Regions from separate parts of the Paenibacillus ihbetae genome, predicted to be linked through region 2. Evidence: predicted binding sites of a transcription regulator. Region 2 holds the regulator's gene; each other region holds the start of a gene.

Evidence for each region. Region 2 encodes Rex, which represses fermentation and respiration genes when NADH is low (regulators of the CRP and FNR family bind a similar motif). Its sites were predicted from a motif close to TTGTGAAATATTTCACAA; they were not measured.
Region 1: ric (iron-sulfur cluster repair di-iron protein) is a predicted target of Rex. The motif match lies at 2,517-2,534, and genes of this name have one in related genera.
Region 3: qoxA (cytochrome aa3 quinol oxidase subunit II) is a predicted target of Rex. The motif match lies at 4,374-4,391, and genes of this name have one in related genera.

Annotation. Positions count from the first base shown of each region.
Region 1 is NZ_CP016809.1:515,975-526,259, reverse strand. Features, by position in the region: gene BBD41_RS02265 (manganese catalase family protein) at 1-520, shown strand, start outside; gene BBD41_RS02260 (Crp/Fnr family transcriptional regulator) at 760-1,281, shown strand; gene hmpA (NO-inducible flavohemoprotein) at 1,245-2,453, opposite strand; gene ric (iron-sulfur cluster repair di-iron protein) at 2,785-3,483, shown strand; gene BBD41_RS02245 (nitrate reductase subunit alpha) at 3,753-7,424, shown strand; gene narH (nitrate reductase subunit beta) at 7,414-8,949, shown strand; gene narJ (nitrate reductase molybdenum cofactor assembly chaperone) at 8,942-9,511, shown strand; gene narI (respiratory nitrate reductase subunit gamma) at 9,508-10,200, shown strand; gene BBD41_RS02225 (GAF domain-containing protein) at 10,251-10,285, shown strand, end outside.
Region 2 is NZ_CP016809.1:859,536-869,820, reverse strand. Features, by position in the region: gene panC (pantoate--beta-alanine ligase) at 1-766, shown strand, start outside; gene panD (aspartate 1-decarboxylase) at 759-1,142, shown strand; gene BBD41_RS03945 (hypothetical protein) at 1,253-1,882, shown strand; gene dinG (ATP-dependent DNA helicase DinG) at 2,122-4,989, shown strand; gene BBD41_RS03935 (redox-sensing transcriptional repressor Rex) at 5,059-5,721, shown strand; gene BBD41_RS03930 (amidohydrolase) at 5,699-6,997, shown strand; gene BBD41_RS03925 (cell wall elongation regulator TseB-like domain-containing protein) at 7,025-7,543, shown strand; gene BBD41_RS03920 (hypothetical protein) at 7,801-8,334, shown strand; gene BBD41_RS03915 (AAA family ATPase) at 8,327-9,829, shown strand; gene BBD41_RS03910 (3-hydroxyacyl-CoA dehydrogenase family protein) at 10,014-10,285, shown strand, end outside.
Region 3 is NZ_CP016809.1:554,410-564,694, forward strand. Features, by position in the region: gene BBD41_RS02405 (ABC transporter ATP-binding protein) at 1-1,599, shown strand, start outside; gene BBD41_RS02410 (LysE/ArgO family amino acid transporter) at 1,872-2,492, opposite strand; gene BBD41_RS02415 (aminotransferase-like domain-containing protein) at 2,633-4,078, shown strand; gene qoxA (cytochrome aa3 quinol oxidase subunit II) at 4,614-5,621, shown strand; gene qoxB (cytochrome aa3 quinol oxidase subunit I) at 5,687-7,630, shown strand; gene qoxC (cytochrome aa3 quinol oxidase subunit III) at 7,627-8,223, shown strand; gene qoxD (cytochrome aa3 quinol oxidase subunit IV) at 8,225-8,512, shown strand; gene BBD41_RS02445 (GrpB family protein) at 8,753-9,295, opposite strand; gene BBD41_RS02450 (DHH family phosphoesterase) at 9,476-10,285, opposite strand, start outside.

The DNA.
Region 1 (10,285 bases), 340 kb from region 2:
TATTATGGGAGCCCAAAGCTCGCTGCCGGTCGATGCAGCAGGCAATCCCTGGATGGGGAATTATGTGTACGACCACGGCAATCTGGTTGCGAATCTGCTCGATAATCTCGTTCTTGAGTCGACGGGAGTGTTGCAAAAATCCAGAATCTATGAGATGAGCACGAACAAAACGTTCCGGGAGACGCTGGCCTTTCTGATCGTCCGCGACAACGCCCATCAAAACGCGTTTGCCAAGGCGCTGGAAACGCTTGGCGTCGAGTGGGGCAAGCTGTTCCCCGTGCCGAATTACGACATCCATAAATATCCGGAGTGTAAAAAATATGTGGATATGGGCTTCCATAATGCCCAATTCAACTTCCGACTAGACAACACGCGGATCGGGGAAATTTTCAGCGGCCAGACGCCAAGCCGTAATGGCGGCAGTCTCCAAGTCACTCCGCCGCCGGAAGGCTATCCGGTACCGAATTTGCCTGAGCTTCCTAACGAGCATAGCCCTGGGACACGCGATCTGAATGCGTAAAGCGTGTTCGCAAACAAAACCGCCTTGGATTCAAGGCGGTTTTGTTACGGGCGTACCTGGCAGCAGGTAGGCGGATTCGGTCTTCAAGTAGGCAGCAAGCCCTGTTCTCAGGACAACCTGATAAACCGGGCGGGCGGCAGCTGCGACTTCATTATAATCTGATAACAAGGCCTTCTTGATCCCGTTATGACGCTTACGCTATGATTAGAGACAGTGTCATGATTGAGGAGGTCCTGTTTATGATCCTTCATAAAGGAGAAACCTTATTCCGGCAAGGCGAATCCGGCCCGCTGTTTCATGTGAAGAGCGGCATGCTCAAAATCGAGCGCGTACACCAGGACGGCAATGCTTTGCTAGTGAATTTGATTGTCCCTGGAGAAACGATTCCGCATCATTCCTTAATTACGCCCAAGCCCTATTTCGGGACGGCAGTCGCATTAGTGACAAGCGAGATTCAGGTTTACCGCCCGGATGAATGGTATGGGGCCTTGGAGGAGGACCCGGTACGTTATCGTTCCATAGCGCTCCAGCTGCAGGATAAGCTGCGGATGATGCAGGAGCGGATTGATCAATTAAGCGAAATTGAGCCCATTGAGCGTCTACGCAAGCTTCAGCGGTGGTTCGAGCAGTATATTTCACCCGCTCGTCTCACGGACGTCTTGACCCAAGTGGAGATCGGCCAGCTGATCGGGCTGCGCCGGGAAACGGTCAACCGGCTGCTGCGTCAGGAAAGGCCCGCAGTAGGGCCGAAGAACTCGTAATGGATCCGGTCTGAAGGAATGTCCATTGCCAGAAGCGCATCGTTGATCGTCTTCATGAACGGAATTGGGCCGCAGAAATAATAAACGGCCGACTGGCCCGGAACGGTATCTTTTAACCATGCCTGGTCGATCCATCCCCTCTTATGGTATCCGCCATCCTCTGCGCCCGGGCTGCTGTAGCACCACCGGTAAGAAATATTCGGATTCATTTCCGCGAGCTGCTCGACATGCTCTTTCATTGCATGGGCACCGGCATTCCGTGCTGCGTGGATAAACATAACCTTACGCTCCGGCTGTGCTTCAACAACGGAGTTGAGCATGCTGATCATCGGGGTTAGTCCAACACCGCCGCTGATCAGGACAACTGGTGAGGAATCCTCCAGGCTTAATGAAAAATCGCCGGCAGGAGCCGAAAGCTCCACGATCCCGTTCTCTTCAACGGACTGATGGAGGTAATTCGATACTTTTCCTTCCGGCGTATCGGTGCCTTCAGCTTCCCGTTTTACTGATATCCGGTAATACGGCTTGCCAGGCGCATCGGACAGGCTGTACTGGCGGTTCAAGGTGTAAGCTTCACCGGGAATTTGCAGTCTGATGCTGACATATTGTCCAGGCTCAAAAGAGGCCAGCGGGCCTCCGTCCTCCGGAACAAGATAGAAGGACGTAATAACTTCGCTCTCCCGCACTTTTCGATTGACCCGGAACGGTTTGAAGCCGCTCCATCCCCCGACCTGCGTCTCCGTTTGCTTGTACATCTCATCTTCCACGGATATGAATGCATCCGCGATAACGCCGTATGCTTCCTTCCACGCTTGTAAAATTTCATCGGTTGCTGCTTCTCCAAGCACCTCTTTAATTGCTCCTAGCAGATGTTCCCCGACAATAGGATAATGCTCCGGTTTGACGCCAAGACTCCGGTGTTTGTGCGCGATTTGCTTCACGGCAGGCAAAATGGCCTCCAGACGGTCGATGTGCTGGGCCGCGGCATACACCGTGTCTGCAAGGGCGGTTTGCTGGCGGCCTCGTTGCTGGTTGGCATGGTTGAACATATTCAACAGCTCCGGATGCGCCTTGAACATATTCCGGTAGAAGGTGGACGTGATGGTAACGCCATGTTGTTCCAGGACAGGAACCGTTGATTTGATGGTTGCGATCGTTTGTTCGCTTAGCATAAAGCTGCGCCTCGCTTTCATAAAGTGGATGGTACCATTATAGATACCCCTCCTTGAACAGTATTGTGATTTGAATCACATAAAATCGTAACAATTTGTGACTTTAAAATTTGAACAGGAGCATTTTAAAAGAAGCGTGACTGCTTTCTTTAGGGAGGCTTTTATAGAGCTTCGAATGGGTGCTCTGGGGCCTGTCGTTCACAATTTGTCCCCAATCACTATGACTGCAATCACTGAGGCGGATGGGAGGCCTCTCTATACTTGAGGCGTGAGAAACGGCCAGATGACTTCGCAATAGCCATTGGTCCACAAATGACAGGAGGTTTTTTCTATGAGTACCTTTACGCTTCATACCCATGTCTCGGATATCGTTTCCTGCGTCCCTCAGACGGCTGACCTGTTCCGTTCGCTTCGCATCGATTTTTGCTGCGGCGGCCAGATTACCCTGGAGGCAGCAGCTGCGCAGCGGGGGCTGGATCCCGAAGAAGTGCTAAGTCAGGTCAAGCTGCTGCAAGACAAATTTGAGAAGTATCAGGAGAGGCGTCCGGCTTCCCTGAGCGCGCCTGAGCTCATCGAACATATTCAGCACAAGCATCATGCATTCCTGCGCGATGAACTGCCTGCCCTGACCCCTTATGTCACAAAACTTGCCCGTGTCCACGGGGAACGGCATCCCGAGCTGCTCCGGGTTCAGGAGCTGTTCTCACAGCTCAAGAAGGAGCTGCTGGAGCACACGCAGGATGAAGAGCAGAATGTGTTCCCGCTTATGGTCCTGGTACTGACCGAACCCGAGTCGGTTGCTCGAAAGCAATTGCTGCCCCTCATAACCGGGCTTGAAGAGGAGCACTCCAGTGCAGGGGGCATATTGCAGGAGCTTCGGGAAGTCACCAATGATTGGGAACTGCCGGATGATGCATGCGGCACATACAGGCTTGTCTATCAACGTCTTGCGGATCTTGAGAAAGACACCTATGAGCATATCCATTTGGAGAACAATGTTCTTTTCCAAGAGATTCGTAAAATCATATAGCGAAACTCATTCTAACACTTCGATATCTTTCGAGAGCCTCTGCCTGCTTGTTCGCCGGGCAAGGGCTCTTTTTGTCTACCCTCAAGATGAGTGTGGAATGCACCCCCGTTAAAAACACCGCGAGCGGATGACGAGGGATTTTCCCTGCGAATATAGGAGTTTCCCTAGTAGGATGCCTCTGGCGATACCTGCATAATGAAGGCATACGAATGGACGATACATGGATTCCCCAACCATGGTCATTCAAGCAGAAGGAGTTGACGTGTCCTATGAAACGCAAAGCACTGACATTCTTCAAAAGGGTGGAGAGCTACTCGGACAATTGGTCCGTCCTGGAAGAGAAGAGCCGGGAATGGGAGGATATGTACCGCAAGCGCTGGTCGCACGATAAGGTCGTCAGGACGACGCACGGCGTGAACTGTACCGGGTCCTGCAGCTGGAAGGTGTTCGTGAAGAACGGGATCATTACCTGGGAGAACCAGCAGATCGATTATCCGTCATGCGGGCCGGATATGCCGGAATTTGAGCCGAGAGGCTGTCCCCGTGGCGCTTCCTTCTCCTGGTATGAATACAGCCCGCTTCGAATCAAACACCCATATATCCGCGGCAAGCTTTGGCGGATGTGGAGCAAGGCTTTGGAGGTGCACGGGGATCCGGTTGCGGCCTGGGCCAGCATTGTGGAGGACCCGGATCAAGCCAAGGCTTACAAGCAGGCTCGAGGAAAGGGAGGCCATGTGCGCGTTACTTGGCCGGATGCAACCAAGCTCATCTCCGCGCAGCTGATTTATACGATTCGTAAATACGGGCCCGATCGGATCGCTGGATTTACGCCGATCCCGGCCATGTCGATGATCAGTTATGCGTCCGGAGCCCGGTTCATTTCCCTGCTGGGTGGGGAGATGCTCAGCTTTTACGATTGGTATGCGGATCTGCCGCCCGCCTCGCCGCAAATCTGGGGGGAGCAGACCGACGTTCCCGAGTCAAGCGACTGGTATAATGCCGGCTACCTTATTATGTGGGGCTCCAATGTGCCGTTGACGCGCACGCCGGACGCACACTTTATGACCGAGGTGCGCTACAAGGGAACCAAGGTCGTATCCGTGGCTCCGGATTATGCGGAGAACGTGAAATTCGCCGATAACTGGCTCGCACCGAATCCCGGAACGGACGCAGCTCTTGCCCAGGCAATGACGCACGTCATTTTGAACGAATATTATCGGGAGCGCCAGGAGCCGATGTTTCTGAATTATGCGAAGCAGTATACCGACATGCCGTTCTTGATTATGCTCGATGCGCATGGAGACGGTCTGAAAGCCGGGCGTTTCCTGCGGGCAAGCGACCTGGGAGATGCCTCGCCGCATGCCGAGTGGAAGCCGGTGATTCTGGATGAGGCAGCGGATGAAATCATCGTCCCGAACGGTACGATGGGCCAGCGATGGGAGCAGGGAAAGAAATGGAATTTAATGCTGGAACGGGAAGACGGGACACGGATCGAACCGGCGCTTTCGATGGAAGGCCATGATGCGGATTGGCATAAAATTGGTTTTCCCTATTTCGATTCCAGCGGCAGCGGCATATTCGAACGGATGATTCCAGCAAGAAAGGTTCATTTGGCCGATGGAACAACATGTCTCGCCGCGACCGTCTATGACTTAATGCTGAGCCAGTACGGAATCCGGCGGACCGGGAGCGAGCTCGAAGCCGCAAGTTATGAGGACGCAGGCTCGTTCTATACGCCGGCATGGCAGGAGGCGATCACCGGGGTAAAGGCTTCGGTCGTGATCCAGATCGGCCGCGAATTTGCGCAGAACGCGCTGGATACCGGCGGCCGGTCCATGATTATCATGGGCGCCGGAATTAACCATTGGTTCAATAGCGACACGATTTATCGCTCCATCTTGAATCTGGTCATCCTTACGGCATCCCAGGGAGTGAACGGCGGGGGCTGGGCGCATTATGTGGGTCAGGAGAAATGCCGGCCGATCGAGGGCTGGTCGACCGTCGCCTTTTCCAAAGACTGGCAGGGACCGCCGCGCCAGCAGAATGCGACCTCCTTCTTCTATTTCGCCACCGACCAATGGAAATACGAGGAATCGGGAATGGATGCGCTGAAATCCCCGACCGGCGAGGAAATCCGGTACCGTCATCCTGCTGATTATAACGTATTGGCTGCACGCCTCGGATGGCTGCCGTCCTATCCGCAATTTAACAAGAGCAGTCTTGCTTTTGCAGAGGAGGCGGAGAGAGACGGGAAGCGCACGGCCGAAGAGATCGTCCAGCATGCGCTGGATCAGCTGGTTAAGGGTGAGACGCGATTTGCGATTGAGGATCCCGATGCCCCGGAAAACTTCCCGCGTTCGCTGTTTGTATGGCGATCCAATCTGATATCCAGCTCAGCGAAAGGTCAGGAATATTTCATGAAGCACTTGCTGGGCGCCTCTGACAATCTCCTGTCGCAGCCGAATGAAGAAGAGAAGCCGGAGGAAGTGGTGTGGCGCGGCGATGTGGAAGGCAAGCTGGATCTGCTTGTCGCGCTTGATTTTCGAATGACCGCCACGCCGATGTACGCAGACGTGGTGCTTCCTGCAGCAACCTGGTATGAGAAGACGGATTTATCCTCAACGGATATGCATCCCTTCGTTCACCCGTTTAACCCTGCGGTAGACCCTTTGTGGGAATCGCGTTCGGACTGGGATATTTACAGAACGATCGCTAAGGAGTTCTCGGACATGGCCAAGACCCACCTGCCGGGCGTGTATAAGGATCTGGTTGCCACTCCGCTCGCGCACGAAAGCAAGGGCGAAATTTCGCAGCCGTTCGGTCTGGTCAAGGATTGGAGGGCCGGCGAGACTCATGCGATTCCGGGAACTACGATGCCGAATCTGACGGTGGTCGAGCGTGATTATACGTTAATTTACGATAAATATATAACGCTCGGGCCGAACTTGGCCGCCGGCAAGGTTGGGGCTCACGGCGTAAGCTTCCCGGTGGCTGAAGAATTCGAAGAACTGAAACGAATCAACGGGACATACCAGGATGGAACGATCAAGGATGGGCTGCCCAAACTGTACACGGCCCGGCATGCGGCGGATGTCATCCTGAATATATCGTCAGCCACGAACGGGAGGGTCTCCCAGCGCGCCTGGGAGGCGATGGAGGAGGATACCGGCGTCAAGCTGAAGGATATATCGGCAGACCGGGCAGCCGAGCGAATCACCTTCCAGAGCATAACCGCCCAGCCGCGGGAAGTCATCCCGACGCCGGTGTTCAGCGGTTCCAACAAGATGGGCAGACGGTATTCGCCCTTTACGACGAATATTGAACGCCTGGTTCCGTTTCGTACGCTAACCGGAAGACAGCACTATTACATCGACCATGAGCTGTTTCTGCAGTTCGGCGAAGCGCTGCCGGTCTACAAGCCGACGCTTCCCCCGATGGTGATGGGTCCTCGCGACAAGCCGGTCGCCGGCGGGAAGGATGGGCTTGTTCTCCGGTATCTAACACCGCACGGAAAGTGGAACATTCACAGCACCTATCAGGATAATTTGCATATGCTGACGCTTTTCCGCGGCGGGCCGACGGTATGGATCAACAACGATGACGCGGCAGCTCATGCCATCCAGGACAACGACTGGCTCGAGGTATACAACCGCAACGGGGTCGTTACCGCAAGGGCGGTTGTCAGCCACCGGATGCCGAAGGGCACGATGTACATGTACCACGCTCAGGATAAGCACATCAATGTGCCGGGCTCGGAGATTACGAAAGACCGGGGCGGCAGCCATAATGCGCCGACGCGGATTCACGTCAAGCCGACCCAGATGGTGGGAGGCTACGCGCAGCTCAGCTATGGCTTCAATTATTACGGACCGATCGGAAATCAGCGGGATGTGTACGTGGCTGTCCGCAAAATGAAAGAGGTGGATTGGCTTGAAAATTAAAGCACAAGTCGCCATGGTCATGAATTTGGATAAATGCATCGGCTGCCACACCTGCAGCGTGACTTGCAAGAGCACCTGGACCAATAGACCGGGCGCAGAATATATGTGGTTCAACAATGTAGAGACGAAACCGGGCGTCGGCTATCCTGTCCGCTGGGAGGATCAAGAGAAGTACAAAGGCGGATGGACGCTGAACAAAGGCAAGCTGGAGCTCAAATCCGGCAGCAGATTGTCCAAAATCGCGCTCGGCAAAATCTTCTACAATCCCGATATGCCGGAAATGAAGGATTATTACGAGCCTTGGACTTATAACTACGAGCATCTGACCGCATCGGGGGAGAAGAAGCATCAGCCGGTCGCCCGGCCGAAATCGGCCGTAACCGGCGAAACGATGGATTTGGAATGGGGACCGAACTGGGAAGACGATTTGGCCGGGGCACATGTAACGGGGCAGCGGGATCCGAATATCGAGAAGATCGAGGAGGAAATCAAGTTCAACTTCGAGCAATCGTTCATGGTGTATTTGCCCCGCCTGTGCGAGCACTGCCTGAACCCAAGCTGCGTCGCTTCCTGCCCGTCCGGAGCGATGTACAAGCGCGATGAGGACGGCATCGTGCTGGTGGACCAGGAAGCATGCCGGGGCTGGAGATATTGCATGACAGGCTGTCCGTACAAAAAGGTCTACTTCAACTGGAAAACGAACAAGGCGGAGAAATGCACCTTCTGCTTTCCTAGAATCGAGGCTGGACTGCCGACGGTATGCTCCGAAACGTGCACCGGGCGGATTCGTTATCTGGGCGTGCTGCTCTATGACGCAGACCGAGTTCAGGAAGTCGCGTCTACTCCCGACGAGCAGGATTTATACGAAGCGCAGTGCAGTTTGTTCTTGGATCCGCACGATCCTGAGGTCATCCGGCAGGCGCGGGCGGACGGGATCGCCGAAGAGTGGATCGAGGCGGCGCAGCAATCCCCGGTGTATAAGCTCGCAATCGAATACAAGCTGGCATTCCCGCTTCACCCGGAATATCGGACATTGCCGATGGTATGGTATGTTCCGCCGCTTAGTCCGATTATGAATGTGTTTGAGGGCAAGGATTCCGTAGCGAATCCGGATCTGATCTTTCCGGCCATCGAGGAGATGCGCACCCCGATCCAATATTTAGCGAACCTGCTGACGGCAGGCGATACCGCCGTGGTCAAAGGAGCGCTGCAGCGGATGGCGATGATGCGTTCCTACATGCGGGCCGAATCCTCGGGAGCCGAATACGATGACAGCCGATTGGAGCGGGTAGGGCTTACCACGCAGCAGGTGAAGGAAATGTACCGCTTGCTGGCTATCGCAAAATACGAAGACCGGTTTGTCATCCCAACCTCGCATAAGGAGCAGCATCTGGACGTGTACCGCTCACAGGGATTTGAAGGCTTTGAGTCGGGCTGCGGCGGCTGCGGGCCGGATAATCCTTTCGATAAGAGCGGCAAGGAGTTGTATGAAGAAAACTTCTACGGGGGGATATGGCGTGATTGATCTTGATAAGCTCCTGATGCAGCAGCCGTCATTCGGCTTTTTTGCACGGCACCTCACCTATCCGGACAAACTGGACTTTCACCCTTCGCTCTTGGAGGAGGCCTGGGATGCGGGCCACCCGGCTTATGCTTCAATCAAGCGATATTGGGACAGCATGCATGAGTTCAGCTTGGAGCAGATTGAAGAATTGTATGTTCAGACGTTTGACTTTCAAAAAAAGACGACGCTGTACATGACCTATTTCAAGATGGAGGACAGCAGGGAGCGGGGGCAAATGCTTGTCCGGCTAAAGGAGACCTACGAGCTGTTCGGTCTGGAAATAGCCAGCTCCGAGCTCTCGGATTATCTGCCCCTGATGTGTGAATTTCTATATGCCGCCCGGTGGGAGGGGCACAGGAAGGAAGCGAAGGAGAGCCTGTCCCTTATGCTGGCGGTCTTGGAGGACGGAACGTATCATCTGTTGAAGGAGCTGGATCGGCTGGACAGCCCGTACGCCGGATTAATACGTGCGCTTCGCGACACGCTCAAAATGTGCACGATTCAGGAGGCGGAGCTCGGATGAACATGATGGATCAGCTCTTGTGGGTCATTGTCCCTTATGTCTGCATCGTGGTCTTTATTGTCGGACATATCTACAGATACCGGACGGATCAGTTTAACTGGACGGCCAAATCCAGCGAGTTTATCGAGAAGAAGCGGCTGAAAGCAGGCAGCCTGATGTTCCATCTGGGCATCATCCCGGTCATCGGGGGACATGTCGCGGGACTCGGCATCCCCCAGTCCTGGATGGAGGCGGTCGGCGTTAATGAGCATTTGTACCATATCGGAGCGGTGTATGTCGGCGGCGCTTTCGGCATGCTGACATTGGCAGGCATGGTTCTGCTGACATCGCGCAGGTTTACGCTGCGAAGCGTGCGGAAGCTCAGCACGGCATCGGATCTGATCGTCAATGTGCTGCTGCTGTTCATCATTATTATGGGGATGTATAGTACGCTGGTTACGAATGCAGTGGAGCCGGATTTCAATTACCGGGAGACGATATCGGTATGGTTCCGCCAATTGTTCGTCCTTCGTCCGGATGCGTCACTAATGACAGAGGTGCCTTTGTCTTTCAAAATCCACATTCTGGCCGGGCTCGGTATTTTCGCTTTATGGCCGTTCACCCGTCTTGTCCATGTCTGGAGCGTTCCGTTGAATTATGTCGGAAGAAGATATATCCTTTATAGAAAGCACCGTAAATATGAATCGTAGACGAGAGAAGGCTTTGCGGCCTTCTTTTCTACATCAGAGGAGTTAGGGCTATGACGGTAATAGAACAGTCTGGCTATGATTATCA
Region 2 (10,285 bases):
GCGCAAGGCCAGAGAAATGTGCGGAACGGTTGTTGTCAGCATATTCGTCAATCCGATCCAGTTCGGACCGGGTGAGGATTACGAGACCTATCCGAGAGACGAAGCGCGGGACCTGGCCCTGGCGGAAGCAGAAGGGGTGGATGCCGTATTCATCCCGTCCGTGGAGGAAATGTATCCCCAACCAACAAAAACGAAGATAGCCGTAGCGGAGATTACCTCGCTGCTATGCGGCGCTTCGCGTCCGGGGCATTTTGACGGGGTGACCACCGTTGTATCCAAGTTGTTTCATATCGTAAAGCCGGCCTATGCCTTCTTCGGAATGAAGGATGCACAGCAGGTGGCCGTCATCGAGCAGATGGTTCGGGATTTGAATATGGACGTAAGCATTGTCCCATGTCCGATTGTCCGTGAACCCGACGGCCTGGCCCTAAGCTCCCGCAACGTTTATTTGAGCCCGGAAGAGCGGAGACAGGCGCTGGTCTTGTCCGGCTCCCTGAAGGCGGCGAAGGCATTGCTTGAGCAAAGCACCGAGGTGACGGCAGGCGAGATCCGGACGCTGCTTCGTGAGCATATTTCGCAGTCGCCGCTGGCCGATATCGATTACGCCGAGGTGCTCACGTTCCCGGAGCTTGCGCCGATTGCGGATTCCGAGCGTGTCGCGGGGACTGACCATGGAGTCATTATGGCGCTCGCTGTACGGTTCGGCCGTACGCGCCTGATCGATAATGCGTTAATTCAACCGAAAGTGGGGGATTCCCATGTTTAGAACAATGATGAAATCCAAAATTCACCGTGCAACCGTTACGGAAGCGAATTTGAACTACGTGGGCAGCATTACCATCGATGAGAACCTTATGGAAGCGGCGGACCTGCTTGAGAATGAAAAGGTTCAAATCGTGAATAATAATAACGGCGCCCGGCTGGAGACCTATGTCATTAAAGGAGAGCGCGGCAGCGGCGTAATTTGCCTTAATGGAGCTGCTGCACGGCTCGTTCAGCCGGGGGACAACGTCATCATTATTTCTTATGCCATGATGTCCAAAGAGGAGTATGAGAACCACACGCCGACGGTCGTCATCGTTGACGAGAACAATAAGCCCGTTACGACATCATACCGCGAAGTACACGCTGCAATGCTGTAATGACCAAAATGTGTCGGGAGCATAAAGGGATGAAAAGCACCACTTCTACAAAAAATGAGTTCAGGTCGACGCACTGATCTCATTTTTTCGCTAAGGGTGGGATGCACGCTATGTTTCAACATGTATTCGCCGAAATGAACAACATGTTAGATGAAATTGTGAAGCATTACCCTACCGCTAATGGCCCTAAAAAGCAGGCGCTTGTACAAAACTGGAATATGCTGAAAAGCATGAGCGACGGCATTATTGAGGAATGGCTCCGTTTCGAGGAACGGATGGCCGTCTTCCGCGAATCTGCCGTTTCTCCTCCGGTTTTTCCGCCGACCGAGGCGCCTGAGCTGCAGCATGATGCCTTCATCCGGGGACAAGGCTATTACAAGCTGCTGATGTTTGAGCCGGCGATCGCGCAGTTCAAGCTCGCTGCAGCCGTTTATCCGGAAAGTCTCTTGATTAAGCTGTACATTGCACTATCCCAGCTCCACTTGGGGGAGACCTCACAGGCATCCGACGTGCTCATGTCCATCCTGCCGATGGCCGAAGACCGGAAGCTGCGGGCCATTGTGTATAATGCGCTCGGCTGCGTTCAAGCTTTAAACGGATGCCAGGCGGAGGCAGAGGAATGTTTTACGCTTGCGATTCACAGCGACCCGACATTACCCGACCCGATAATCAATTTAGAGGTTTGCAAGAAAAACCGGGGTGATCTGCAGTACGGCAGTCAGTTGATCTCGCTGCTGTAAGCAGCAGATTGAACAAGAAGCGATGCTAAGGCTCAGGGATTGAGCTTTTCAGCATCGCTTTTTGCCGTTTGAACAAGGGATACCGGTTACCTTCAATTACCTTATCAGGGACACGCGGAAACCTGTGATGCGCGAACGAATCCGGAGCATGGGAGCCGGTATTCTGTATGCCGGAATGTTCAAAAGCCGCAACTTCTGGTATGCTGTTAATTAGTCTGGAAGAAAGGGATTTTAACGAAATGAAATTTGCCGTATTGGATTTTGAAACCACGGGCAACCAGTCTGCCGATGAAATTATCCAGGTCGGGCTGGCCATCATCGAAGAGGATCGGGGCATCTCCCGCGTGTACGGCACGTACGTCAATCCCGGGATTCCGATTCCTCCGTTTATTACCGGTCTGACCGGAATTTCCGACAGCGATGTGGCCGATGCGCCATCCTTGGAGGAAATGATGATGGAGCTCGTGCCCATGCTGGACGATGTGGTCCTGGTCGGGCACAACGTGGCTTTCGATTTTAACTTTTTGCAAAACGCGCTGGATCGCTGCGGTTATTTGCCGTTCAGCGGCCGGATTTTAGATACGATGCACTTTTTGAAAATATGCTTCCCCTCACTGCCATCCTATCAGCTCGGCATGGTATCCTCGCATTTCGGCCTCGAGCATGACCGTCCGCACCAGGCGGACAGCGATGCGCTTGCCACAGCGAATGTGCTGCTGAAATGCTTGCAGGAAATCGATGAGCTTCCCCTGCTGACCATACAGCGGCTGAGTGATCTGTTTGCGGAAGAGGACAGCGATTTGGCCTGGTTCTTTGACGGCATCCGCGTGGAGCGGGAGATGCAGGCCGTCCAGGATGGCAGCATTCATACCTACTACCGCCAATTCGCATTAGGCGTTGAGGACTGGACGGATATCGCCCCGGTCCGCGATGAAGCCGAGCCTAATCCGCTGGCAAACATGAGCTTCGAAGAGTATATGGATGAGGTTCGGAGACGCTTGAAGGAAGTGCTTCCGCAATATGAGAGCCGGGATGCGCAGGACATGATGTTCCAGGAAGTGATGCAGGCTCTTGAAGAAGACAAGCATCTGTTGATCGAAGCCGGCACCGGAACGGGCAAATCGCTTGGATACCTGCTTCCGTCCATTTACCAAAGCGTCAAGCAGGAGCAGAAGGTGATGGTCAGCACGCATACGATCAACCTGCAGGAGCAGCTTCGAGACCGGGACATACCTCTGCTTACCCAGGTAGTGCCATTCCCTTTTAAAGCAGCCATTTTTAAGGGAAGAGGTCATTATTTGTGTTTGAGAAAATTTGAACATAAAATAAATAGGAGAGATTTTCATTCGCCGAAGGAGGACGTCATCACGGCGGCCCAGATGCTGGTGTGGCTCACGCAAACCGAAAGCGGCGACGACGAGGAGCTGAATCTCGGCGGCCGCGGGGGCGATTTCTGGGAAACGATCGCCAGCGATTCCGATTCATGCCTTGGACGCAGCTGCCCCTGGTTCCGCAAGTGCTACTACCATCGGGCGAAGCATGAGGCCGGCATTGCGGATGTCGTGATCACGAATCACTCCAAGCTGTTTACCGACGTAAAAGCGAACCACCAGCTGCTTCCGAGCTATGAACGGCTCGTCATCGACGAAGCCCATCACTTGGAGGATGTGGCAGGCAAGCATCTCGGGCTGCAGATGAAATATTTTACGGTGGTTCATACATTGACCCGTCTGTACAAGGACAGCCGAAGCGGGCAGCTCCCTGCGCTGCGGCAGCTGCTGCAGGCTTCTCCGCATGAGAAATCCGGGGAATGGTCGGCGGTCATCGACCGGATCTATCCTGATCTGATCACGGTGAAAGAAACTTGGGACCGCCTCAGCGACCAGCTGTTCGGCCTGCTCCCGGAACGCGGCGACGCTTCGCCGGGAGATGCCGGGCAGTATTCGCTGCGGCTCTCGCCTGCGAAGAAGCCGAAGGATTGGGGAACGCTCGCCGAGCTGGAACAGCAGATTCACGTTACGCTGGGAGATGTCGTGCGCAAGGGAGACAAGCTCGTCGCCGAAATAAAGGAAGAGCTGGACGATTACAGTGCGGACAGCCTGCTGACGGACCTGTCGGGCTTGTTTAAGGATCTGGCTGCGCACCGCGAGGATTTGCGGTCCTTCATGGCTTTGAACGACGAAGGCACCGTGTACTGGATGGAGGCCAACGGCAATTTCCGCAGCAAGTCGCTGCAGCTCTACGCCGTGCCCGTTGATGTCAGCAAGCATTTGAAGGAATTGTTTTTTGACAAGAAGCGGAGCGTGATTCTCACATCGGCGACGCTGTCGGTCGATAAATCGTTTCAATTCATGATCGACAATTTAGGGCTCCAGGAAGCGGCGGACGCAGGAAATCTGAACACGGTTCAGCTGCCCTCCCCGTTCAATTACAGGGAGCAGGCGCTGCTTGTCATTCCGCGGGATTTTCCTAGCGTGAAGGGGTCTGTGGGGGATGCGGTATTTGTAAACACGCTCGTGAAGTCGCTCTCCGAAGCGGCAATAGCGACCCATGGTCGTATGCTCGTCCTGTTTACGTCCTATCGGATGCTCCGCCAGGTGCATGAGCCGCTTAAGGAAGCGCTGGCTGCCAGCGATATTACGGTGCTTGGCCAGGGAATGGATGGAACGAGCCGTACGAAGCTGATTCGCCGGTTCCAGGATAGCAGCGCCTCAGTTCTGCTGGGGACCAGCTCCTTCTGGGAGGGCGTTGACATTCCCGGAGAAGCGCTGACCTGCCTGGCGATTGTCCGGCTGCCGTTCCAGCCGCCCAACCATCCGCTGGTCGAGGCGAAGAGCGAGCTGCTGCAGCAGCAGAAGAAGAATCCGTTCATGAAGCTTTCGGTGCCGCAAGCGGTCATCCGCTTCAAGCAGGGCTTCGGGCGGCTTGTTCGGACTGCCCACGATAAGGGGATCGTGATTGTCTACGATACGCGGGTGATCGAATCATATTATGGAAAATACTTCTTGTATTCCCTGCCCGGACCGAAGATGGAGCATATGCCGACCGAGGGGATCGTCCCTCGTATTGCGCAGTGGCTCCAGGAAAGGGAAAATGAAAAAGAGTGAACCTCGAGGGGAGCAGGGTTATTACATTGGAAGCGATGAACTATCATCCTATTAATAGGGGGAGCATGCATGAAATCGGATAAAATTTCAGAGGCCGTCGTCCGCAGATTGCCAGTCTATTTGCGCTATTTGAATGAGCTTCATAAGCGGGAGGTGTCCACCGTCTCCTCACAGGAGCTTGGGCAGAAGCTCGACCTGAATCCGGCCCAAATCCGTAAGGATTTGGCCTATTTCGGTGATTTCGGCCGGAAGGGCATCGGTTATGATGTCTCCTATCTCATTGAGAAAATCCGCCAAATCCTGAAGCTGGACCAGAAGATCAACGTTGCGCTGGTCGGTGCGGGCAATCTCGGACATGCGCTATCCAACTACAACGCATTTCTGAAGGATAATATGAAGATTGTGGCGATTTTCGACTCGTATCCTCCGAAGATCGGGCTTAAGATCAATAATTTGACGGTGCAGCCGATGGAAGAGCTGGACCAGACGGTCCAGGAATACGGCATTCGAATCGGGATTATTACGGTTCCGGACTTTGAAGCGCAGAACGTAGCCAATCAGCTGATCAATGCCGGAATCGAGGCGATTTTGAATTTTGCCCCGACGATTTTGAAGGCACCGTCCCACATCCGCATTCATACCGCGGATTTTACGACGGATCTGCAAAGCCTGGCTTACTATTTGGACAATGGGAAGGAGGATGCACAGCATGACAACGAAGTGGATGGTTAAGAACGGAACATTTGCCGTGCTTCAGGAAGGACAACCGGTTATCCGCGGGTATATGGTTGTGGAGGACGACCGCATCACGTATCTGGGGGAAGAAGAGCCTCAGGTCGATGCCGAAACCCGGGTGATGGACGGGACGCATCTGTTATTCCTTCCGGGGCTCGTCAACACGCATGGGCATGCAGCCATGTCGCTGCTCCGCGGCTTTGGCGACGATCTGGCGCTGCAAGTTTGGCTGCAGGAGAAGATGTGGCCGATGGAAGCGAAGTTTACGGCAGACGATGTCTATTGGGGCACTTCGCTCTCGGTGCTGGAGATGCTGAAGGGCGGTACGACAACCTTCGTTGACATGTATGACCATATGGATCAGGTAGCGAAGGTTGTCCAAGACTCCGGCATGCGGGGAGTTCTGACGAGAGGCGTCATCGGCTTATGCCCGCCAGAAGTGCAGAAGCAGAAGCTGGATGAAGCGGTTGCTTTTGCGAAAGACTGGCACGGTCAGGCGGAGGGGCGGATCACGACGATGATTTCGCCGCATGCGCCTTACACATGCCCGCCGGACTTTATCGAGAAATTCGTTCAAGCGGCGCATGATTTGAATCTGCCGATCCATACCCACATGTCCGAAACGGCAGCCGAAGTGCAGCAGAATGTGAATGACTATGGACTGCGCCCGGTGGCCCATCTGGAGAAGCTTGGCGTGTTCTCGCGTCCGGCGCTCGTTGCGCATGCGGTGCATTTGACGGATGAAGAGATTGAGATCTTGGCTAAGCATCAGGTGGCGGTATCCCATAACCCGGGCAGCAACCTGAAGCTCGCCAGCGGGGTTGCGCGCGTGCCCGAGCTGTTGAAAGCAGGCGTGACGGTGTCCCTGGGAACCGATGGACCAGCGAGCAATAACAACCTGGACATGTTCGAAGAGATGCGTCTGGCCGCTCTTATCCACAAGGGCGTCAGCGGCGATCCGACAGCCGTTCCGGCAGCCGAAGCGCTTCGAATGGGAACCGAGTATGGAGCGAAATCGGCATTTCTTGATAACGTAGGCAGACTGGCCGTCGGGATGAAGGCCGACATGATCGCGCTGAATACCGATCAAGCGCATTTCCTGCCGCGCACGGATTACATTTCGCATTCGATTTACTCGGCATCCGCCAAGGATGTGGAGCATGTATGGGTTGACGGCAAGCAGGTTGTTAAGCACGGCTCCTGCCTCACGCTGGATGAGGAACGGATCCGCCGTGAAGCCCAGCGTTCATTCGAGCGTCTTTCGACCCTTTAGGGCAGATTAAGGGGAGGATCAGACGGTTTGAAAAAGAGAACAAAGTGGATACTGCTTAGTATATCCGGGCTGCTGCTGGCGCTGCTGTGCGTGCAGCTGTACTATTCCTATGTCATGAAGGACACGTGGAATGAGGAAAGCTTGGCGGTGCAAGCCGCTCGTCAGCATGGCGGCCTGGTGACGAAAGATAAAACCTACAAATCGGTTTGGGGCGAGAACAACAATTATTGGGTCATCACCGGCACGAATCAGAACCAGCAGGAGATCATGGTTTGGGTGAAGTTTACGGATGACAACATGCCTGTAGAGGGCAAGGACGCGGTTCAGGCCGAGCTGCTCGGCAACGGATTGTCCGAAGAGCAGATGCGCGAGCAGATTCGGAAGGAGATGCCGGGTGCTGTGGTCAAGCGACTGCTCCCTGTAATGTACGAAGGCGAGTATACATGGCAGCTCCAATATGAGAATCAGGGCCAATTAGGTTATCGGTTCTATCGCTTCCAGGACGGACAGGCGATCGGAGAGGACATTATTCTTCCAAATCAATAAATCAGCTATACAGAAAGAGGCTTTCTTGTACGCGGTTGTACAAGCAAGCCTCTTTGTTTTGAGTTTGAAAGCGTTGTCTGAAAAAAATGGAAAAACTGTTCTTAATATTTTCACAGGAAGGCATGAAAAAGTATAGATTATATGATATACTCATTGTTGTACTCACAAGGCAAATAATAATCTATTAGTCATAGCATATGTTGTTCTATATAAAGTGATAGATAATTTCTACAAATTATTACTGAAGGAGGCACTTCATGAAACTACGCATTGTCCCTATCATGCTGACGGTTGTCATTTCGGCATTGGTGCTTTTCGGCGGATGGTTTCTATATCAGCGTTTCGCTGTTCAAAGTCCGCTGGCCGATGTCGTTTCCCAATATGAAGGCGTGAAAAGTTCTCATATAGATATTAAACAGGATGCCGTATCTTTGAAACTCGATCTGGCTCCGGACACGAATTTGCAGGACTTGGTTCAGCATATCAAGCGGGAAGGCAAATCCGTAATTGGCAGCCGGGAGCTTAAAATTCAAGTCGAGGACCACTCCTCGAAGGCCTTGGACGAGTGGTGGGAAAAGGCGATGCTGTCCGTTGCGGAAGCTATGGACAACAAGCAGTATACCAACATTCAAACCTCCCTGGATCGGCTGGCAGCCGATACTCCGAATTTGAAGGCGAAAGCGACGATCGACGACAACAATGTTTACATCAGCCTGTCGGATGGAGAGTCCGGTAAATTCATCATCCTGCCGCGTCAGCCCGGCAAAATGGAGGTGTGGAGCCATGCCTAAATGGACAAAAGAAGTAGCGATCGGCTTTGTCCCGGTATTATTGGTGTTCCTGGCTTTTATCGGGGTGAATATCGTGCCGGTCATCATTGCGGTTGCTCTTGTAGGCGGTTTGCTGTTCATCGCAAAGATGCGAGGCGGGATCGCCGTCGGAGCAGGCAATGAGCGCAAACGCAAGAAAGCGGGTCCTTCGAAGCTGACCTTTGAAGAGATCGGCGGGCAGGACAATGCCAAGCAGGAGCTCCGGGAAGCACTTGATTTTCTGATTCGGCATGAAGATATCAAGAAATTCGGCATTCGTCCGCTGAAGGGCATTCTGCTCACCGGTCCTCCGGGGACGGGGAAGACGCTCATGGCCAGAGCGGCCGCCCATTATACCAATTCCGTCTTCGTGGCTGCATCCGGCAGCGAATTCGTTGAAATGTATGTCGGCGTCGGCGCAGGACGCATCCGGGATTTGTTCAAGGATGCCCGCACCCGGGCCGAGAAGGAGAATAAACAGAGCGCGATTATCTTTATCGATGAGATCGACGTCATCGGCGGGAAGCGTGAAGGCGGGCAGCAGCGCGAATATGATCAGACGCTGAACCAGCTGCTGACCGAAATGGACGGGATCTATTCGACCGAAGCGCCGCGTATTCTCGTCATCGCCGCCACGAACCGCAAGGAGATGCTGGATAGCGCCCTGCTTCGTCCGGGAAGATTTGACCGTCATATTCAGGTGGATCTGCCCGATAAGAAGGGACGAGCCCATATTCTGAGACTGCATGCGGCCAACAAACCGCTGCATGAGGATGTGGACCTTGAGAAAATCGCCGAGGAAGCGTACGGCTTCTCGGGCGCCCAGCTGGAAAGCGTCATGAACGAAGCGGCGATTTACACGATGCGCGAGAATGAGCAATTCATTCACCAGCGCCATTTGTCCATGGCCATCGATAAGGTCATGATGGGTGAGCGGTCAGACCGCGAATCCAATATCGAGGAGAAGAAGCGGGTAGCGATCCATGAGCTGGGTCATGCCATTATGGCGGAGCTCGTACGTCCCGGCAGCGTGAAGCAGGTGGCGCTCAGCCCGCGCGGCAAGGCTCTTGGCTATGTGCGTCACAATCCGCAGCAGGAGCAGTATCTCTATACGAAATCGTTCCTGGAAGAGCAGATTATGATCGCGCTTGGCGGAGCTGCCGCGGAAGAAATTTATTACGGCGGACGGAGCACGGGCTCCAGCAATGACTTTGAGCAATCGCTGAACATTGTGGAGACGATGATGAAATCCGGCTTAACCTCACTCGGCATCATCAACATGAATATGGTTACGACCGAGGAATTGATGCGGGAGAATAATATGATCCTAGAAGAGCTCATGTCCCGGACGAAAGGCCTGTTGGAACGGAATCGGGCGATATTCGACAATTCGCTTGACATCCTGATGAAAGAGGAAATCCTGTCCGGTGAGCAGTTTCGTTGTCAATTTCGTGAAAACGCGCTTTTACCAGCATAATTTGTTATGCTGGTTATTTTTTTTTACTTTTTTCTCATGCTAAGATATTATTATATTTTGTGCTCTAAAAATGCATGTTCAAAAAGTCGGTTTTTTAATTTTTTGAACTACTTCTAAAAATGCATTTTTCGACAAATAGGGGTACAATACTGTATAGAGATAAGGAAAGGGTGGAGTAGAAACCATGTACTTCAAAAAAATCGGCGTTGTCGGCGGCGGTACGATGGGGCAGGGCATTGCGGAAATGCTCGCCGCCAAAGGGCTTGACGTGCTGCTCGTTGAGAAATCTCCAGAGAGATTGGACTATTCATACCGCATGATCGAAACCAGTCTGGATAAACAGCTGGAGAAATGGGGCATCACGCAGGCAGAGAAGAAGCTTATCCTTAGCCGGATTCAGAAGGTGACGCATATCAAGGAGCTTGGTACCTGCGATATGGTCATCGAGACGATTAT
Region 3 (10,285 bases), 310 kb from region 2:
GACGACTACATTATTCCAGGGGATTACAAGGGGCTTGCCGGTTTATGCGCGGCTTTATTGTCCGTGTATGCAGGAACAGCCCTCTTCGCCTGGCTGCAGCAGCATGTGATGGTGAAGGTATCCCAATTATCCATACAGGACATGCGCCGGGATATTTTTGCAAGACTGCAGCTGCTCCCTCTTCGTTTCTTTGACAGCAAGACGCACGGAGAATTGATGAGCCGCACGACGAACGATATCGAGAACGTCTCCGGCACGCTGAACCAAAGCGTAACGCAGCTGATCGCCAGCATACTGTCCCTCATCGGCTCGCTGGTCATTATGCTTTACTTAAACGTAAGGCTGACGCTGCTCAGCATGGTAACCATACCGCTGGTCATGCTGTTTACGAAGACGGTAGCCGGGCGCACCCGAAAATATTTCTCCAAGCAGCAGGCACATTTGGGGGAGCTTAACGGGTTTATTGAAGAAACCGTCTCCGGGCAGAAGGTGGTCCAGATCTACCGGAGAGAGCGGCATGCGGGGGAGCAGTTTGATGCATATAACAAAAAGCTGACTGAAGCGAGCATTCAGGCACAGATCTATGCCGGCACCGTCGGTCCTGTTATGAACGTGCTGAACAACGTCAGCTTCGCTTTGATCGCTGCGGTTGGCGGTTACATGGCCTTCCAGGATTGGACCACCGTTGGAATCGTCGTAGCTTTCCTGAATTATTCCAAGCAGTTCCAGCGTCCGCTGAACGATCTGGCGAATCAGTTTAACCTCGTGCAGTCAGCCGTCGCGGGAGCCGAGCGCGTGTTTGAAATCATGGATACGGAATCCGAATACGAAAATCATGAACCCTTGCAGGACGCCAGCCGCCTCCGCGGCGAGGTTGTATTTGACCGGGTATCCTTCGGCTATAAGGAAAGCGTACCGGTTCTGAACAATGTATCGCTGACGGCCCGTCCAGGGCAAACCATTGCACTGGTCGGTCCGACCGGCGCAGGCAAAACAACCATCATCAACCTGCTCACCCGTTTCTATGATATTGATTCGGGCAGCATTACGCTGGATGGCATCGATATCCGTCTGCTGGATAAAGACAGCCTTCGCCGCAAGCTGGGCATCGTGCTTCAGGACGCCTATGTATTCTCCGCTTCCATCCGGGAGAACATCCGCTACGGGCGAACCGATGCGACGGATGAAGAGATCGAGGAGGCGGCCAAGCTGGCCAACGCGCATGATTTTATCATGAAGCTGCCGGAGGGCTATGACACGATGCTGGTATCCGGCGGAAGCAACCTGAGTCAAGGGCAGCGGCAGCTCCTGACCATTGCCAGAGCCGTGCTCGCCGATCCGGTCATTCTGATCCTGGATGAGGCGACAAGCAGCATCGACACGCGCACCGAGATGCATATCCAGTCTGCGATGCGCACGCTGATGCAGGGACGGACCAGCTTTGTCATTGCGCACCGTCTGAGCACGATCCGCGAAGCGGACGAAATTCTCGTCATGCACCAGGGCGGCATAGCGGAACGCGGCACGCACGAGCAGCTCCTGGCACAGCGCGGCTTTTACTTCGATCTGTACAACAGCCAGTTCAAGCTTCCCGGATAACGTGAAAACATCCCCATGCACAAGCATGGGGATGTTTTCGCGCTGCCTTAGCGTGCAAGAGCCCCACCCAGCTTATGAACGCATTTCGTTAAGCTGGCTTATGGGGGCCCGGATATCCTTAGTCCATCAGTAAAGTCACTTCGGAGAGTTCAGAAGCGAGCGATTCGAGTATCTGCCTCGGTTTAGAAGTCTCCAGGAAACATTAACTTCCCTACAGAGGGGCGATCGATCCCCCTTCACGTTTTGCGGGTCCGTGTGACTTTACTGTAGGCTTAATAACCTGCAATCAACCCGTAGGCAAGGTAAGCTGCCGTCCCCCACATGATTACCGCCGATATCCGGTTGATCACCGTAAGCAGCCGGCCCGAGGTGTCCATGCTTCCCACCGCTTTCCCGGCGATTCCAAGCGCCATAAACCACAACCAGGATACCGCAATGCACACGGCGGCAAAAGCCGCCTTCTCTCCCCCTGCATACTGGATAGAGCTGGTACCGATTACCCCAACCGTATCCAGAAGTGCATGCGGATTCAGCAGCGATACGGACATGGCGAATGCGATCTGCTTCTTGGGGCTTAACGAACGGGGACTGCCTTCCTCCGGCTTATGGGGTCTGCTCTTCCATGTCGCTAGCCCCATGTAAATTAGAAATCCGACCCCGAGTATGATCATGGCAACGCGCAGCCAATCGTATTGGAGAACGACCACCGATACTCCCATAATAGCCAACGTAATGAGCAGCGTATCGCACAACGCTGCCGTAATAATCACCGGGAGCGCCCTAGCCAGCTTCGGTTGGACCGCCCCTTGATTAAAGACAAACACGTTTTGCACCCCCAGGGGCAAAATCAAACCCAATGCCAATATAAAACCATGAACAATAACGCCGGCCATCTTTTTTTTACCCCTCCAGCTTCATTTTTACCCTATTGTAGAGTAAGGTGATCCTCTTGTCTCCGACCAATTGGTTGGCACTTTACCCAACCAATCGAATATAATAGTGGAATCACCTTACGTAAAGCGGGGGGTTAGTTGTGACGGAAGAGTGGAGCTTGAGCAAGTCGGAAGGCATTCCGCTTCATCAGCAAATTTATGACCGCATCAAAGAGAAAATTATGAACGGGGAATGGCCTGTCGGCACCCGGATACCACCGCAGCGGGAGCTGGCCGCCCGGTTCGGGGTGAACCGGAGCACGGTGGTGTATGCGCTGGGCGAGCTCGCAGCCGATGGCTTGATCGAGGCGATGACCGGCCGGGGGACCGTCGTCGCCAACAACACCTGGAATTTGCTGTCTTCCGCTCCGTCCCCTGATTGGAACCGTTATGTGAAATCGGGTCTCTATCAGCCCAATATACAGATAATTCAAGCTATCAATCAGGCAGAGGCCGCCCCTGGCATCGTCCGCCTCGGAACCGGTGAGCTCTCACCGGAACTGCTGCCTGCCGGCGAGATGCTGGAGAAGCTTAACCGGAGTCAAACCGCCGCCTTTTCACTTGGATATTCCGAGCCGAAAGGCAGCCTGGTATTAAGGGAAGCCGTAAGCCATTATTTACGCAGCAAAGCGATTAATGCGTCGCCCGCTTCCATTTTGATCGTATCCGGCGGTCTCCAGGCGCTTCAGCTTATATCGTTAGGCCTGCTGCACCGCGGCTCCACGATATTCGTCGAGAACCCGTCCTATCTAAATTCCATTCATGTATTCCAATCCGCAGGCGTACGTATGCATGGGCTTCCCATGGACGAGGAAGGGCTGCGAACGGATTCCATCAGCAGGCTGAAACGGCAGCATAACGCTTCGCTGCTCTATACGGTTCCTTCCTTCCACAATCCGACCGGCTCTCTGATGACATCCGCAAGAAGGCAGGAGCTGCTGAATATTTGCTCCCGGGAGCGACTTCCTGTCATTGAAGATGATGTTTACGGTGATCTCTGGTTTGACCAGCCGGCACCGCTTCCGTTGAAGGCACGGGATCAGCAAGGCCTTGTGCTTTACTTGGGCAGCATGTCCAAGACATTAGGTCCCGGCCTGCGCATCGGCTGGATCGTCGGTCCGGAACCGGTCATCGACCGGCTGGCGGATATTAAAATGCAGACCGACTACGGCTCAAGCGCCTTGTCACAGCATGCGGTAGCCCAGTGGCTGTCCGAGGGGCTGTACGAGGGACATTTGGCGCGGATTCGCGGCGAGCTGAAGCTCCGCAGGGATTACACGCTTCGTTTGTTGGAGGAGGATTATCGCGAGCTCGCCGATTGGAATTGCCCACAGGGTGGATTTTACATATGGCTCCGTCTCAAACAGCCCCTCTCGATTCGTTCCCTGTTCGAGCAAGCGCTGGCTGAAGGCATTCTGCTTAATCCGGGCTTGATCTACGACCGGAACGACCGGCAGCACCTTAGACTGTCTTATGCGTATGCCTCAATGGAGGAGCTGCGCGAAGGTCTCCGGCGCCTTTCCCGCATGATCCGCGGGTTGGCGTAAACAGAGAATACGATATACCAATACAATTAAAGGCAGCCGGATGAAATGCTATCCGGCTGCCATTTTTATCGAAATGACAGGTAACGTCGAATCCCAAATTCTCCATTTGCATTATCATATCATACTCGCTATCGTCGGTTCACACATCAAATTGGAAATGACCTTTGGCTGCTCACCATTTGTGAAAACATCAACATACCAGCTTGAAGCCTTATAAATAAAGGGCTCTTTAGCTTGTTTCCCTCCTCTAAATTAAGCAAAAACAGGCCCGGATTTGTGACGAAACTGGTAACTCTCGTGAAGTTTTGAACAAAGTATGAACTGCCGAAAAACCGCGCCATTACAATGATTTCTCTCATAGCCCCCTCGTTTTGTAACAATTTGCACACATAACGTTAAACACATTGACAAGAATTTGGATTTTTATGTTATTAAAACCTGTTTATGTCTTTTGCAAAGCGTAGCGGAACTTCCTAGTATATAGGTGACAAGAACATTGAATCGAACGAAGCCGTTTCAAGGAAAGGGGTACATCATGAACAAAAGAGGGCCGTTATTTGCAATGTTTGTAATTTTTACCTTGCTCTTATCGGGATGCAGCTCGCTTACGGTATTAAATCCGAAGGGACCGGCTGCCAGAACCCTATCCGATACAATCATATTCTCCATTCTGATGATGATCGGAATTTTGGTTGTAGTTTATGTGCTTTACATTTATATGCTCACCAAATACCGGGCGAAAAAATCCAACGAGGGATATGAGCCTCCTCACGAGGAAGGGAACAAATGGCTGGAAATTCTGTGGACGGCCATCCCGATCGTGATCGTCGCGATCCTGTCGGTCGTCACGGTTAAGACTACGGTGGCTGTTGAAAAAGTGCCTGAAGGTTATGAGAATCAGAAGCCTCTCGTCATTTATGCTTCCTCCTCCAACTGGAAATGGCACTTCAGCTATCCGGAAGAAGGGATCGAAACCGTCAATTACGTTAACATCCCGACCAATCGCCCGATCGAGTTCAGACTCTACTCGTTCGGTCCGATTACAAGCTTCTGGATTCCACAGCTGCACGGCCAGAAATACGCGATGAGCGATATGGTCACAAAGCTTAACATGGTTGCCGACGAGCCGGGCTCCATGCTGGGCCGCAACGCAAACTTCAGCGGTGAAGGCTTCGCCCACATGGAATTCGAGGCGCTGGCTATGTCGCCTTCCGAGTACGAAGAATGGGTCAAGGACGTGAAGGATACCGCTCCGGAGCTGACACAGGACGAATTCAACAAGCTTCTGAAAACCGAGCATGTCGGAAGAATGACTTTCTCGACCAACCACTTGGAGTTCAGCCCTCCGCCTGAAGGACATCATCATGGCGGCGACAGTAACGGCAATGAAGAACACCAGGAACATAAAGAGCTTCATCCGGACCCTGCCACGACGGAAGAAACGGAGTTCGACAGCGAGAGCAACGTCAATCCGAATGAGCCGCTGCCAACTTCCCCGGCTGAAGAGAGTTCAACACATCAACATCAACATGATGGACATTAATCTGGAAGCTTTTTGATGCGAAGCGTCCGATCGACTTCATACATCTAGAAAGGAGCTAGGCCTTTATGAAATGGGACGAATTTTTCGTTACCGGTGAACCGTTAATTTACGGTGCCATGGTGAGCATTGTTCTCGTCTCGCTCGCAATCCTCTTCGGATTGACCTATTACAAGAAATGGGGATATCTTTGGCGGGAATGGCTGACCACCGTGGATCATAAGAAAATCGGTGTCATGTACATCATCTGTGCCCTGATCATGCTGTTCCGCGGCGGCGTGGACGCGATCATGATGCGCGCGCAGACCGCTGCGCCGGATATGAAGTTTCTTACCGGACAGCACTACAATGAGGTATTTACAACCCATGGCGTCATCATGATTCTGTTTATGGCGATGCCGTTTATCTTCGGACTTATGAACGTGGTCGTTCCGCTTCAAATTGGAGCGCGCGACGTAGCGTTTCCTAAGCTGAATGCGATCAGCTTCTGGCTGTTCTTTGCCGGGGCGATGCTGTTCAATATCTCCTTCGTCATTGGAGGATCGCCGGATGCCGGCTGGACCGCATACTTCCCGCTCGCGAGTATCGAATTCAGTCCGACTGTCGGTAATAACTACTACTCTCTGTCGCTTCAGATCTCGGGGATTGGTACCCTGCTCACAGGCCTTAACTTTATCGTAACCATCCTCAAGATGCGTGCCAAGGGCATGACTTTAATGCGTATGCCAATGTTTACTTGGTCCGTGCTGATTACGTGTGTCATCATCATCTTTGCATTCCCGGTTCTTACGATCGCCCTGCTGCTGATGATGTTCGACCGTATCTTCGGCTCCCAGTTCTTCACGATGGCTAATGGCGGTATGGATATGCTGTGGGCCAACCTGTTCTGGGTATGGGGCCACCCTGAGGTATATATCGTTATTCTGCCGGCGTTCGGCATATTCAGTGAGATTATCTCGACGTTTTCGCGAAAAAATCTGTACGGCTACAGCTCGATGGTCATGAGTATGGTTGTCATCTCCGGCCTGTCATTCCTCGTCTGGGCTCACCACTTCTATACGATGGGCCAAGGCGCAATGGTCAACGGCTTCTTCTCGATCACCACGATGGCGATCGCGGTCCCGACAGGTGTCAAAATATTCAACTGGCTCTTTACGCTTCATAAAGGCCGAATCAGCTTTACGACGCCGATGCTGTATTCACTCGCCTTCATTCCGATCTTTACGATTGGCGGCGTGACCGGCGTCATGCTGGCTATGGCAAGTGCAGACTACCAGTATCACAATACGATGTTCCTGGTTGCCCACTTCCACTACGTGCTTATTCCAGGTGCCGTATTCGCCGTCATTGCCGGCTTCCATTACTGGTTCCCGAAAGTGTTCGGCTTCCGCCTGAACGAAAAGCTTGGCAAAGCAGCATTCTGGTTTATCGCGATTTCGTTCAACGTCACTTTCTTCCCGCTGTTCTTCCTGGGACTGATGGGGATGACGCGACGGACGTACACATATTCGGCCGAGACCGGCTTCGGTCCGCTGAACATGCTGTCGATGGTCGGTGCGATCGGCCTTGCGATCGGATTTATCCTGCTGGTGTACAACATTTACTGGAGTACGCGTTATCAGCCGCGGGACAAAACGGGCGATCCATGGGATGCACGCGCACTCGAGTGGTCTACGCCAAGCCCGGTGCCGGTCTATAACTTTGCCGTTGCGCCAGAGGTTAAAAGCCGCGATGCGTTCTGGTTCTCGAAGAAGAATAACGAGCCGCTGTCGAATGAGAAAATTACGAAGATTCATATGCCGAGCAACACCGGAAAGCCGTTTATTCTGGGGATCGCCTTCTTCTTCCTTGGCTTCTTCCTTGTATTCAGCTGGTGGATTCCATCCATCATCGCCGGTATTGCCGTGCTGATCATATTGGCTACCATGTCCTTCGACCGTGATCATGGCTATTACATTCCGGTTGAAGAGATCGTTCAAACCGAACAGAAACTGCGGGGTGATACGGTATGAAAATAGATGCCTCTCAGCCGCTGGAATATGGAACAGAGGAGAACCGTAATCGAATATTTGGATTCTGGCTGTTCCTCGGAGCTGAAATTGCGCTCTTTGCTACCTTGTTTACCGTCTACTTCGTCCTCGCAGACCGCCATGCCAGCGGTCCGAGCGGAGCGGAGATCTTTGAAATTACGCCGGTCCTGCTTGAAACATTCGTGCTCCTGACAAGCAGCTTTACCATCGGCCTTGCGGTTCACGCGATGCGCCTTGGTCTTAAGAAGCAGATGATGATCTTTATGATCATCACGCTTCTGCTGGGAGCAGGCTTTCTCGGCATCGAAATTTTTGAATTCTTTACGTATGTTCACGAAGGCGTCACGCTGTCGACCAGTGCCTTCGCATCAAGCTTGTTCACCATTCTGGGTACGCACGGAGCTCACGTGACCTTCGGTCTGCTCTGGGGGATCGCAATCCTCATTCAACTCAAGAAGTACGGGCTGGATCACTCTACGGCGAACAAATCCTTTATCTTCTCGCTGTACTGGCACTTCCTCGATGTTGTGTGGATCTTTATCTTCAGCTTTGTCTATCTGAAAGGACTGATGTGACATGTTAAAACAGCTGTTTCCTATCAAGCATGTAGCGGGTTATATATCGTCCCTCATCCTTTCAGCCGTCGCACTTGTCGTTCTGCTGGATATTCCGGCAGGCTCGAAAATGGCCATTTTGCTGGTAACTGCAGTTTTGCAGGCTGCCGTTCAGCTTATGCTCTTCATGCACGTCGGAGAAAGCGACGATAAGAAATCCATCTACATCAATATCATCTATGCCCTTTTCGTTGCGCTAGTGACCATCTTGGGTACGCTGTTCATCTTTGTATGGGGCTGGTACTCCTAGAACAGGAGTCCGTCGCAGCGCGGCAAATGGAAATTAGGATACATTTAAACTACAAAAAACTGTCCCATTCGTAGGTTTTCTACGGCGGGACAGTTTTTTCATGTTTTCGATCTAAGCCGGTGGAGAATCAGGGCCTAGGGTGCTGCTCTTCTACGCCTTCTCGTTGCCGCCATAACATTTAACATTAACATAGGAGTTATAACCTTATGATTCCCATAGCATTTAGCAGCAGTTCTAGCCTCACGTTTCCCATACGCTTTGGAGCGGTAGTCCCCGTTCTGTTCGCGCTAAATCAACAACCCGCTGGATAAAGGCCGTTTTGGCTTTCGTATATTCATCCGGATCGGTAGGATACCGTTCCGCCAACAATCGTTTAAGTTCGCCGTATTCCAGAACCAAATCGGGGTGAGCCCGGAGGTAGTCGCGAAACAGCAATTCTTTTCTTTCGTAAAATCCCTCCTTCGGCAGGATATGCAAGTGATGCGTGCGCACCCCAGCGTCTTCTTTGATGAATAGATAGCGTCCGGTCATGCCGTTCTCTATGAAGCGGTAGCCTGAACTGCTAAGCAACTCTGTATAGTCTTGTTCATGAAGCAATGGGTGGACGGCCGCGAACATATCGATGATGGGTTTGGCATCTTGATTCGGTATCGAAGTACTGCCTGCATGCTCGATGGTGACGATGTGAGGGGCCAGAATGTGAAGCAATCGGTCTTTCTCTTTCTCGAACTCCAAAGACCATTCGGAGTTGTATGGAACGACTTTGACCACATACCCGGACATGGATTCATCCTCCTTCCCTCTTCAGGGGAGCTATATGTAACAGGACATCCAAGTGTATCATTGGAGGTTGGTTATGTCAATTATATCCAGCTAAAAGAACCAGAATTCCAGACCAAACAGGAGGCCTCTTCAAGATCTAGAGATCTTTAGAACAGCCTCCCTTTTGATATGAATACGAGCTTAAAGTTCTTCCAGCAGCTTTTCCTCTTCCATATCGGCTGACAGGGCTAACCGTTCGCCGGAGCGTCTCTGCATCAGCTGATCCTTCAGCATCCGGACGAATGCGTCGTCCCGGGCGAGCCAGACGCCGTACTGCCGCTTCAAATGCCGCTCCGCTTCATCGAAAGAGCTGAATCGAAACGGCAGCTCCTCCCCGTTCCATTCCACGATCCATTCTCCGGATCGGCAGTATACGAATACAAGATCCTCCCCCCAGCTCTCATACAGCACACCCGATTCGGAGCCTTTGAGGTTGAATTGATTCCGGTGCGCATCCAGCCGGATCGGCTCCAATTCGAAAGGCTCGGCTGCAAACAGCCTGTACACCTCTTCCGTAATCGTGCACCCGGACGCCTTGGAATGCCCTCCGCCTCCGTAGCGCATCGCCACCTCGGATACATCGACATGGTCGTGAATCGTCCGCAGGCTCATTTTCCGGCCCCCCATATTCAAAATGGCGATATAGTCCAGATGCGGGTAAATCGTCCCCAGCTCACTGGCCAATTCGGAATGATAGGACTCTGCGTATACGATGCCGACGCAGTACTCGTCAACGAAGGTTTGAATGATCTCCCGCTGCTTGCGCCGGATATAGCGGCCAATCTTGTCCTCCTCCATATCCAGAATCTTTTCTTCAAACTCGTCAAAATAAAATTGGTCCGCACTGCGCAGACGCTCGACCATCTTCGCTTCAAACTCATCAATGGAAAGCATGTAGAACAGGTCATTCAGCCTTTTGGCTTCCGGCTTCTCTGCCTCCTCCCATTCCCA